Regions from separate parts of the Achromobacter sp. FW305-C-30-7 genome, predicted to be linked through region 1. Evidence: predicted binding sites of a transcription regulator. Region 1 holds the regulator's gene; the other holds the start of a gene.

The links. Region 1 encodes NrdR, which represses ribonucleotide reductase genes. Its sites were predicted from a motif close to CACNANATNTNGTG; they were not measured.
Region 2: the regulator NrdR is predicted to act here: its motif matches at 1,775-1,788, upstream of AC3WOB_RS28615 (ribonucleoside triphosphate reductase).

What each region holds. Positions count from the first base shown of each region.
Region 1 covers NZ_JBYSYI010000013.1:56,626-61,036, reverse strand. Annotated here, with positions in the region: gene AC3WOB_RS28970 (cysteine hydrolase family protein) at 156-719, shown strand; gene AC3WOB_RS28965 (GlxA family transcriptional regulator) at 738-1,703, shown strand; gene nrdR (transcriptional regulator NrdR) at 1,777-2,256, opposite strand; gene glyA (serine hydroxymethyltransferase) at 2,454-3,704, opposite strand; gene AC3WOB_RS28950 (LysE family translocator) at 3,909-4,411, shown strand, end outside.
Region 2 covers NZ_JBYSYI010000012.1:159,463-163,873, reverse strand. Annotated here, with positions in the region: gene AC3WOB_RS28625 (PepSY-associated TM helix domain-containing protein) at 1-1,327, shown strand, start outside; gene AC3WOB_RS28620 (DUF3325 domain-containing protein) at 1,324-1,674, shown strand; gene AC3WOB_RS28615 (ribonucleoside triphosphate reductase) at 1,795-3,789, shown strand; gene nrdD (anaerobic ribonucleoside-triphosphate reductase) at 3,863-4,045, shown strand; gene AC3WOB_RS28605 (anaerobic ribonucleoside-triphosphate reductase activating protein) at 4,011-4,411, shown strand, end outside.

The DNA.
Region 1 (4,411 bases):
GCGGCGGGCAGACGGTCCGGCGCTGGCTCTCGACGGCGTCGGCTGCGCATGTCCGTTTTGGGCCGACAGCCGTCTTTCGCCGCGCTCGCCCGGGCCTCGGATTGCAGTAAAAATGACCTCACACCGCTACAATTTCCGCTCCAGGAGCCCGGACCATGAAACAAGCACTGATCGTCATCGACGTACAAGACTCTTTCCGGCAACGTCCGTTTTGGGATGAAACCGAGTATCCGGCCTTCGTGGCACAGATCCAGTCCCTGATCGACGCGGCCGAGGCCCAGGACATTCCGGTGCTGCAGGTGTTTCACACCAGCGTGTCGAACGACCCCGCCAATCCCTTCTCGCTGGCCTCCGGGCACGTCAAGACGCTCAAGGAATTGCGCATCGCACCCACCGCCGTGTTCCACAAGACCGTGCATTCCTCGCTCTATGCCAAGGACGCGGACGGCGCCAGCCTGCAAGACTGGCTGGTGAAGCATGGCATCGAAGGCATCATCGTCAGCGGCATCCGCACGGAGCAATGCTGCGAAACCACCTCGCGCCATGCCAGCGACGCCGGCTACAAGGTAGTGTTCCCCACCGACGCCACCCTGACCTTCGCCATGCAGAGCCCGTCCGGCCAGCACTACACGCCGGCCGAGATCCGCGACCGGACCGAACTGGTGCTGCAGGGCCGCTTCGCCCGCATCGCACGCGCCGCCGACGCGCTGGCGGCCTAGCGCTGGCGAGAGGGCCGCATGGTTCCGGTGTATTTCGTGCTGACGCGGGGCATCGTGCTGCTCGACGTGGCAGGCCCGGCGGAGGCCTTCCGCGTGGCCAACAAGCTGATTCCCGGCGCCTTCGAGCAGCATTTCTGCGGCCCGTCGCGAGAGGTCGAAAGCGGCTTGCCCGGCCTGCATCTGGCGCATATCCAGGCGCTGCCGGCCGCGCTGCCGCCCGAAGCGCTGGTCATCATTTCCGGCGTGGTGGGCAAGCCCACGCGCCTTGATGACCCCGACTCGCGCGCCATCATCGAGTGGCTGGCGGTCCGCCATCCCGCCGACGGCTTCACCCTGATGACGGTGTGCGCCGGCGCGCTATTCGCCGCCGCCGCCGGCCTGACGCGGCAACGGGATTGCACCACGCACCACACCTGCCTGGAACAACTGGCCAGCATCGACCCGAGCGCGCGGCTGCATGACAACCGCATCTTCGTCGAGGACGGCAAGCTGGTCAGCAGCGCGGGAATCACGGCCGGCATCGACCTGGCCTTGCACATGGTGTCGCGCCATTGCGGGCCGCGCGTGGCCAGCGAAACAGCACGCGACATGGTCGTCTACCAGCGGCGCGCCGGCACGGATTCCACACTGTCGCCCTGGCTGGATCACCGCAGCCATATGCATCCAGGCGTGCACCGGGTGCAGGATGCGGTCATTCGCGATCCGGCGGCGCCCTGGTCGGCGCAATCGCTGGCGGACCAGGCGCATACCAGCGCCCGCCACCTGACCCGGCTGTTCCGCGAACACGCGGGCTGCACGCCGATGGATTACCTTTATCAGATACGCGTGGCGCTGGCGCGCGACCTGCTGCGCGACACCCGGCTGGACCTGGAGCGCGTGGCCGAGAAATCGGGCTTCGGCTCGGCCCAGCACATGCGCCGCGTGTGGCGCAAATTCCAGCCGCTGACGCCCAGCCTGGCGCGCGCGGCGCCCGCCATGCAATGACGGCGCCGCGGCGCCGTCATTTTCTGCATCCGCGCCGCTCGACGGCCCCGGACGGGTTAGCGTCGAGCCTTCTCTAGTCCTTGCGCAGCTTGCCCGGCAGCAGCGGGCCCTGCATCTCGCGGATGGCCTCGACGAATTCGCCGATGTCCTCGAAGCTTTTGTAGACCGAGGCAAAGCGCACGTAAGCCACCTTGTCGAGCTTGCGCAGTTCGTTCATGACGAGCTCGCCGATGTGTTCGCTAGGCACTTCGCGCAGTCCGCTGGCCAGCAACTGCTCTTCGATGCGGGCAACCGCCGCGTCCACGTCTTCCGTGCTGACGGGGCGCTTGCGCAGCGCCAGGCTCAGGCTGGCGCGCAGCTTGCCAGGGTCGTAGTCGCTGCGGCTGCCATTGCGCTTGACGATGGAAGGCATGGCCAGCTCCACCCGTTCATAGGTGGTGAAGCGCTTGTCACAGGACAGGCAGCGGCGGCGACGGCGTATGGCGTCGCCCTCTTCGGAGACCCGGCTGTCGACGACCTGTGTTTCGGCATTGCCGCAAAATGGACACCGCATGTGTGATCCCTAAAGGCGCTGAGGGCAATAGTTAAGCATATTGTAACGAGGCGCCGGACCGCCAGCGCCAATACGGGCTAATCCGCCCCCGTATTTTTTGCCAGGATGCCGCCCCGAAAGCAAAGGGACGGCGCCTTGCGGGGCCGTCCCTCATGGAGCGTTACGGCCGGGCCGCAGCCCGCCGTAGGGATGCTCGATTACTTCTTGCCGTAGACCGGCAGGCGCGAGGTCAGTTCATTGACCTTGGCACGCACGGCGGCGATGTTGGCTTCGTCGCGCGGATTGTCCAGCACGTCGGCGATCAGGTTGGCGGTCAGCTCGGCTTCGGCTTCGGTGAAGCCGCGCGTGGTCATGGCCGGCGTGCCCAGGCGGATGCCGCTGGTCACGAAAGGCTTTTCCGGATCGTTCGGGATGGCGTTCTTGTTGACCGTGATGTGGGCCTGGCCCAGCACGGCTTCCGCTTCCTTGCCCGTGATGCCCTTGGAACGCAGGTCCACCAGCATGACGTGGCTTTCGGTACGGCCGGAAACGATGCGCAGGCCGCGCTTGACCAGCGTGTCGGCCAGCACCTTGGCGTTCTTGACCACTTGCTGCGCGTAGTCCTTGAAGCCGGGCTCCAGCGCTTCCTTGAAGGCCACGGCCTTGCCGGCGATGACATGCATCAGCGGACCGCCCTGGATGCCGGGGAAGATCGCCGAGTTGATGATCTTCTCGTGTTCGGCCTTCATCATGATGACGCCGCCGCGCGGGCCGCGCAGCGACTTGTGCGTGGTCGAGGTGACGAAGTCGGCGTGCGGGACCGGGTTGGGATAGGCGCCGCCGGCGACCAGGCCGGCGTAGTGGGCGATGTCGACCATGAACAGCGCGCCGTTTTCACGGGCGATGCGGGCCATGCGCTCGAAGTCGATGTGCAGGGCGTAGGCGGAAGCGCCAGCCACGATCAGCTTGGGCTTGTGCTCTTTGGCCAGTTGCTCGACCTGGTCGTAGTTCAGGACTTCGTTTGCGTCCAGGCCGTAGGAGATGAAGTTGTACAGCTTGCCCGAGGCGTTGACCGACGCGCCGTGCGTCAGGTGGCCGCCTTCGGCCAGGCTCATGCCCAGCACGGTGTCGCCCGGCTTCAGGACGGCCATGTACACGCCCTGGTTGGCCTGCGAGCCCGAGTTGGGCTGCACGTTGGCGGCTTCGGCGCCGAAGATCTGCTTCAGGCGGTCGATGGCCAGTTGCTCGACCACGTCCACGTACTCGCAACCGCCGTAGTAGCGCTTGCCCGGATAGCCTTCGGCGTACTTGTTGGTGAGCTGCGTGCCCTGGGCTTCCATGACGGCCGGGCTGGCGTAGTTCTCCGAGGCGATCAGCTCGATGTGCTGTTCCTGGCGGACGTCTTCCTTCTGGATGGCGGCCCAAACGTCCGGGTCAGCCTTGGACAAGGTGAGGTTGCGGTCAAACATGACGGGAGTTCCTGAGGCGGTAAGAGAGGAGAAAACTGCGCCCGGGTGGGTAAACCCGGAGAATGACGGATAGTTTACCGCGTCGGGGAGGATCAATTGCTCCCAAAATACCTGGAACCCGGGCAAAATTGCCTCGATGAGCGTGAAAACCACGCCATCCTTCATCGGCCGAAAACCCGTCTCAACCCGACTTGAGAAACTTTCATGCAAAGCGCCACGCTCATAACCTACTCGCTGGTAGCTGCGGTCAGCGTCGTCAGCCCCGGGCCCGCCACCATGCTGGCGATCCGCAACGGCGCGGCGGGCGGCTTGCGGGCCGTGCTGCCGTCCACCCTGGGCAATGTGACAGGCCTGTTCCTGCTGTCGGCCGCCGCCATGCTGGGGCTAGGCGTGGTACTGCAATCGTCCGCCATGCTGTTCATGCTGCTCAAAGTGGCAGGCGCCGCCTACCTGCTTTACATCGGCCTGCGCCACTTGCTGGGCCGCTCGAACATCGCACCACCTTCCGACCCCGCCGCATTGGCGCCGCGCAGCGCTGGCCGACTCTATTCGGAAGCTGCCCTGGTAGCCACGCTGAACCCCAAGCCCATCCTGTTCTTCACGGCGCTGTTTCCCCAGTTCCTGAACGCCGCCGAACCGCTGCTGCCGCAGTTCTTCATCCTGACGGGCATCTTCACGGCCATGTCGCTGGCGTCTCTGTTGGCCTA
Region 2 (4,411 bases), on a different contig from region 1:
TTGGTTCGACAAGAACGGCCAGTATGCCGACGCCGAACTGGACCCCGACACCGGCGCGGAACTTGACGACCACCACGAGGCCGAAGCCCGCGCAACGCAGGGCGGCTCGCATTTCGTGGATTTCCACTACACCTTGCACGACGCCGGCCTGGGCCTGTGGATTGTTGCCTTCGCCAGCATGGCCATGCTGGTCGCCCTGATTTCGGGCGTGGTCACGCACAAGCGCATCTTCAAGGACTTCTTCACCTTCCGCGCGAAGAAGGGCCAGCGCTCCTGGCTGGACGCGCACAACGCGGTGGCGGTCCTGACACTGCCTTTCCAGTTCATGATTGCCTACACCGGCATCGTGATATCGAGCGCGATATTGATGCCCGCCCCCGTCGCGGCAACCTATGGCGCCGATCCGCGGGCCAGCCGCCTGTTCCTGGCCGAACTGTCCGGCGAGGACCGGCCGGCGCGCACCGGCGTGGCTCAGGGCATGCCGGCGCTGGAACCCATCGTGGCCCGCGGCGAGCAACTGATCGGGCAGACGGCGCGCGCCATCGTCATCAACAACCCCGAAGACAGCTCCATGCGCATCGGCGTCTATGGCTGGAATGAAGCCACCGACGACGCCAGGAACCTCAGCGCCACCACCGGCATGGCCGAGTTTTCCGCCAGCGGCGAACTGCTGCGCGTACGGCCCCCAGGCGGGGTCCACGGCGGCGCGCCTTCCCTGACATTCCAGGTGATGAGCGGTCTGCATATGGTCAAGTTCGGCGGCCTGGCCATGAAATGGCTGTACTTCATCTGCGGCCTGGCCGGCGCGGCCATGATGGGCACGGGCGCGCTGTTGTTCATGGTCAAGCGCCGCGCGAAACATGGCGGCGAATTCGGCAGCGCGACGGCGCGCGTGTACCGGTTGATAGAAGGCTTGAACGTGGCCGCGCTGGCCGGACTGGCCATCGCCTGCATCGGCTACTTCTGGGCCAACCGCCTGCTGCCCGTAGCGCTGGAAAACCGCGCGCTGTGGGAGCTGCGTTGCTTCTTCGCGATATGGGCGCTGACCCTGGCGCATGCCTGGCTGTGCAGCCCGCGCCGCGCCTGGATCTCGCAACTGGCCCTGCTGTCGGCGCTGTGCCTGCTGCTGCCGGCGCTGTCGCTCGTCACCCTGGGCGACCATCCCCTGGCGCAGATCGCCCGCGGCGACTGGGAAAGCGCGGGCGTCGAACTGACGTCCGTCGCGTTCGGCGTACTATCGGGCTGGGCGGCCCTGTTGTTGTGGCGACGGCCCGCAAGCGCGCCCGCCCGGCGCAATCCCCGCAGTGACGCAGAGGCGGCCGCATGAACATCAACGACCTGTACGCAATTTCCATGGCGCTGCTGCTGACCTACTCGGGCATGGCTTGCCTGAGCCTGGCCATGCCGCGCCATTACGACCAGATCTGGGGACGCGATCCGTCCGCCGGCCACACCCGCGTGCTGCGCGGCGCCGGCGTGCTGCTGCTGGCGCTGGCCTTGCTGCCCTGCGTCGGGCTGTGGGGCAATACCGTGGGCGTGGTGGCATGGCTGGGCTGGCTCTCGGCCGGCGCCCTGCTCTGGGTCGGCATGCTGTCCTGGGCGCCCCGCCCGGCCGCCGGCACCGCCGCGCTGGCCGTGGCGATATCCCTGGCCGGGGTCGGCATCGGCTTCTGAAGCTTCCGAAGCGCGCGTTTGATGCGCATCAAGCAAGACTGACATCCCAGCCGCGCGAGGCGATACGCGCACCATATGTGGTGGTAGAGTTTTCACACCCTACTACATATGGTGTCAGTCATGCATATTCAGCACATCCTCAAGCGCGACGGCCGGGTCGCGGCGTTCGACCGCGACAAGATCGCCCAAGCCATGGCGGCGGCCGGCCAGAGCACCGGGGAACTGGACTTGGCGGGCGCACAAACGCTGACCGACGGCGTCATCGCCGCGCTGGCCGGCAACCCTTGCCCCGGCGTCGAAACCATCCAGAACCGCGTCGAGGAAGCCCTGGTCCAGGCGGGCCACTGGCGCACCGCGCGCGCCTACATCGTGCACCGCGAACAGCACGCCCGGCTGCGCTCGCTGCGCCACACGCTGGTGGACGTGGAAAGCGCCATGGAGGAATACCTGGACCAGCGCGACTGGCGCGTCAACGCCAACGCCAACCAGGGCTACAGCCTGGGCGGCCTGATCCTGAACGTGGCGGGCAAGGTCACCGCCAACTACTGGCTGTCCAACGTGTTTGCGCCCGAAGCCGGCCGCGCCCACCGCGAAGGCGACATCCACATCCATGACCTGGACATGTTGAGCGGCTATTGCGCCGGCTGGTCGCTGCGCCAACTGCTGACCGAAGGCTTCAACGGCATCCCCGGCAAGGTGGAAGCGACGCCGGCGCGCCACATGTCGGCGGCCATCGGCCAGATCGTCAATTTCCTGGGCACGCTGCAGAACGAATGGGCCGGCGCGCAGGCGTTCAGTTCCTTCGACACCTACATGGCGCCCTTCATCCGCCGCGACGCCATGACGTACGCGGAAGTGAAGCAGTCCATGCAGGAACTCATCTACAACCTCAATGTGCCCAGCCGCTGGGGCACGCAGACGCCCTTCACCAACCTCACGTTCGACTGGACCTGCCCGCCGGACCTGAAGGAGCAGATCCCGTACATCGGCGGCGAGGAAATGCCGTTCTCCTACGGCGAACTGCAGACCGAGATGGACATGATCAACCGCGCCTACATCGAGGTCATGATGGCCGGCGATGCCAAGGGCCGCGTGTTCACCTTCCCCATCCCGACCTACAACATCACGCCCGACTTCGACTGGGACCATCCCAACACCGAGCGCCTGTTCGAGATGACGGCGCGCTACGGCCTGCCCTATTTCCAGAACTTCCTGAACTCGGACCTGGAACCGCACATGGTGCGCTCGATGTGCTGCCGCCTGCAGCTGGACCTGCGCGAATTGCTCAAGCGCGGCAACGGCCTGTTCGGCTCGGCCGAGCAGACCGGCTCGGTCGGCGTGGTCACGGTCAACTGCGCGCGCCTGGGCTATACCTGCCGCGGCGACGAAGCGCGGCTGATGCAGCGCCTGGACCACCTGCTGGAGCTGGGCCGCGATGTGCTGGAAACCAAGCGCAAGGTGGTGCAGCGCTATATCGACCAGGGTCTCTATCCCTATACCCGCCGCTATCTGGGCACTCTGCGCAACCACTTCAGCACGCTGGGTGTGAATGGCATCAACGAGATGGTCCGCAACTTCACGGACGACACCGAGGACATCACCTCTGCGGCGGGACACGCCCTGGCCGTGCGCCTCCTGGACCGCGTGCGCGCCCGCATGACCGAATTCCAGGAAGAGACCGGCCACCTGTACAACCTGGAAGCCACGCCGGCCGAAGGCACCACCTACCGCTTCGCCCGCGAAGACCGCAAGCGCTATCCCGCCATCCTGCAGGCGGGCAGCGAGGCTCAGCCCTACTACACCAACTCCAGCCAGTTGCCGGTGGGCCACACCGACGATCCCTTCCATGCGCTGGAGCTGCAGGAAACGCTGCAAGGCAAGTACACCGGCGGCACCGTGCTGCACCTGTACATGAACGAGGCCGTGTCTTCCGCCGCCGCGTGCAAGCAGCTGGTGCGCCGCGCGCTGTCGAACTTCCGGCTGCCCTACATCACGGTCACGCCGACTTTCTCCATCTGCCCCAACCACGGCTATCTGGCGGGGCACCACGAGTTCTGCCCGAAATGCGATGCCGAGCTGCTGGCCAAGCAATCGGCATGCTGCACCCCGGCCTAGGACCTGGTCACCACGACAGGCCCCGACCGGACCGCCGGGCAGCCGCCCGGCATTCACTCCCTGAGGAACCGCCATGCAAACCTTGATCGCTCCCGAAGTCACCACCGCTCCCGCCCTGCGGCTGGACGACAGCCAGCGCGTGCGCTGCGAAATCTGGACCCGCGTCATGGGCTACCACCGCCCCGTCGCTTCCTTCAACACCGGCAAACAGGGCGAATTCAATGAACGCCGCTTCTTCGTCGAACGCAGCGCCTGAAGGCGCGCCACAAGCCGCCGCGTCCACCCCGGGCTGCGGCCCGGGCACGCGGCGGCTGACGGCGCGGCCGGCCTACCCGGCGCCGCCGCAACCGGTGGCCCAGCCTCTGCCGCGGCATTCGCCCGCGGTCGGCGGGCTGGTGCCTTTTTCCACCGTGGACTGGCCGGGGCAACTGGCCGCGGTCGTGTTCATCGCGGGCTGCCCCTGGCGCTGCCACTACTGCCACAACGTCGAACTGCAGACCCGCGCCGCGCGCTACGACTGGCGCGAGACGCGCGCCTTCCTGGAAACGCGCAAGGGCCTGCTCGACGCCATCGTATTTTCCGGCGGCGAACCCCTGAGCGAGCCGCGCCTGCCGCAGATGAT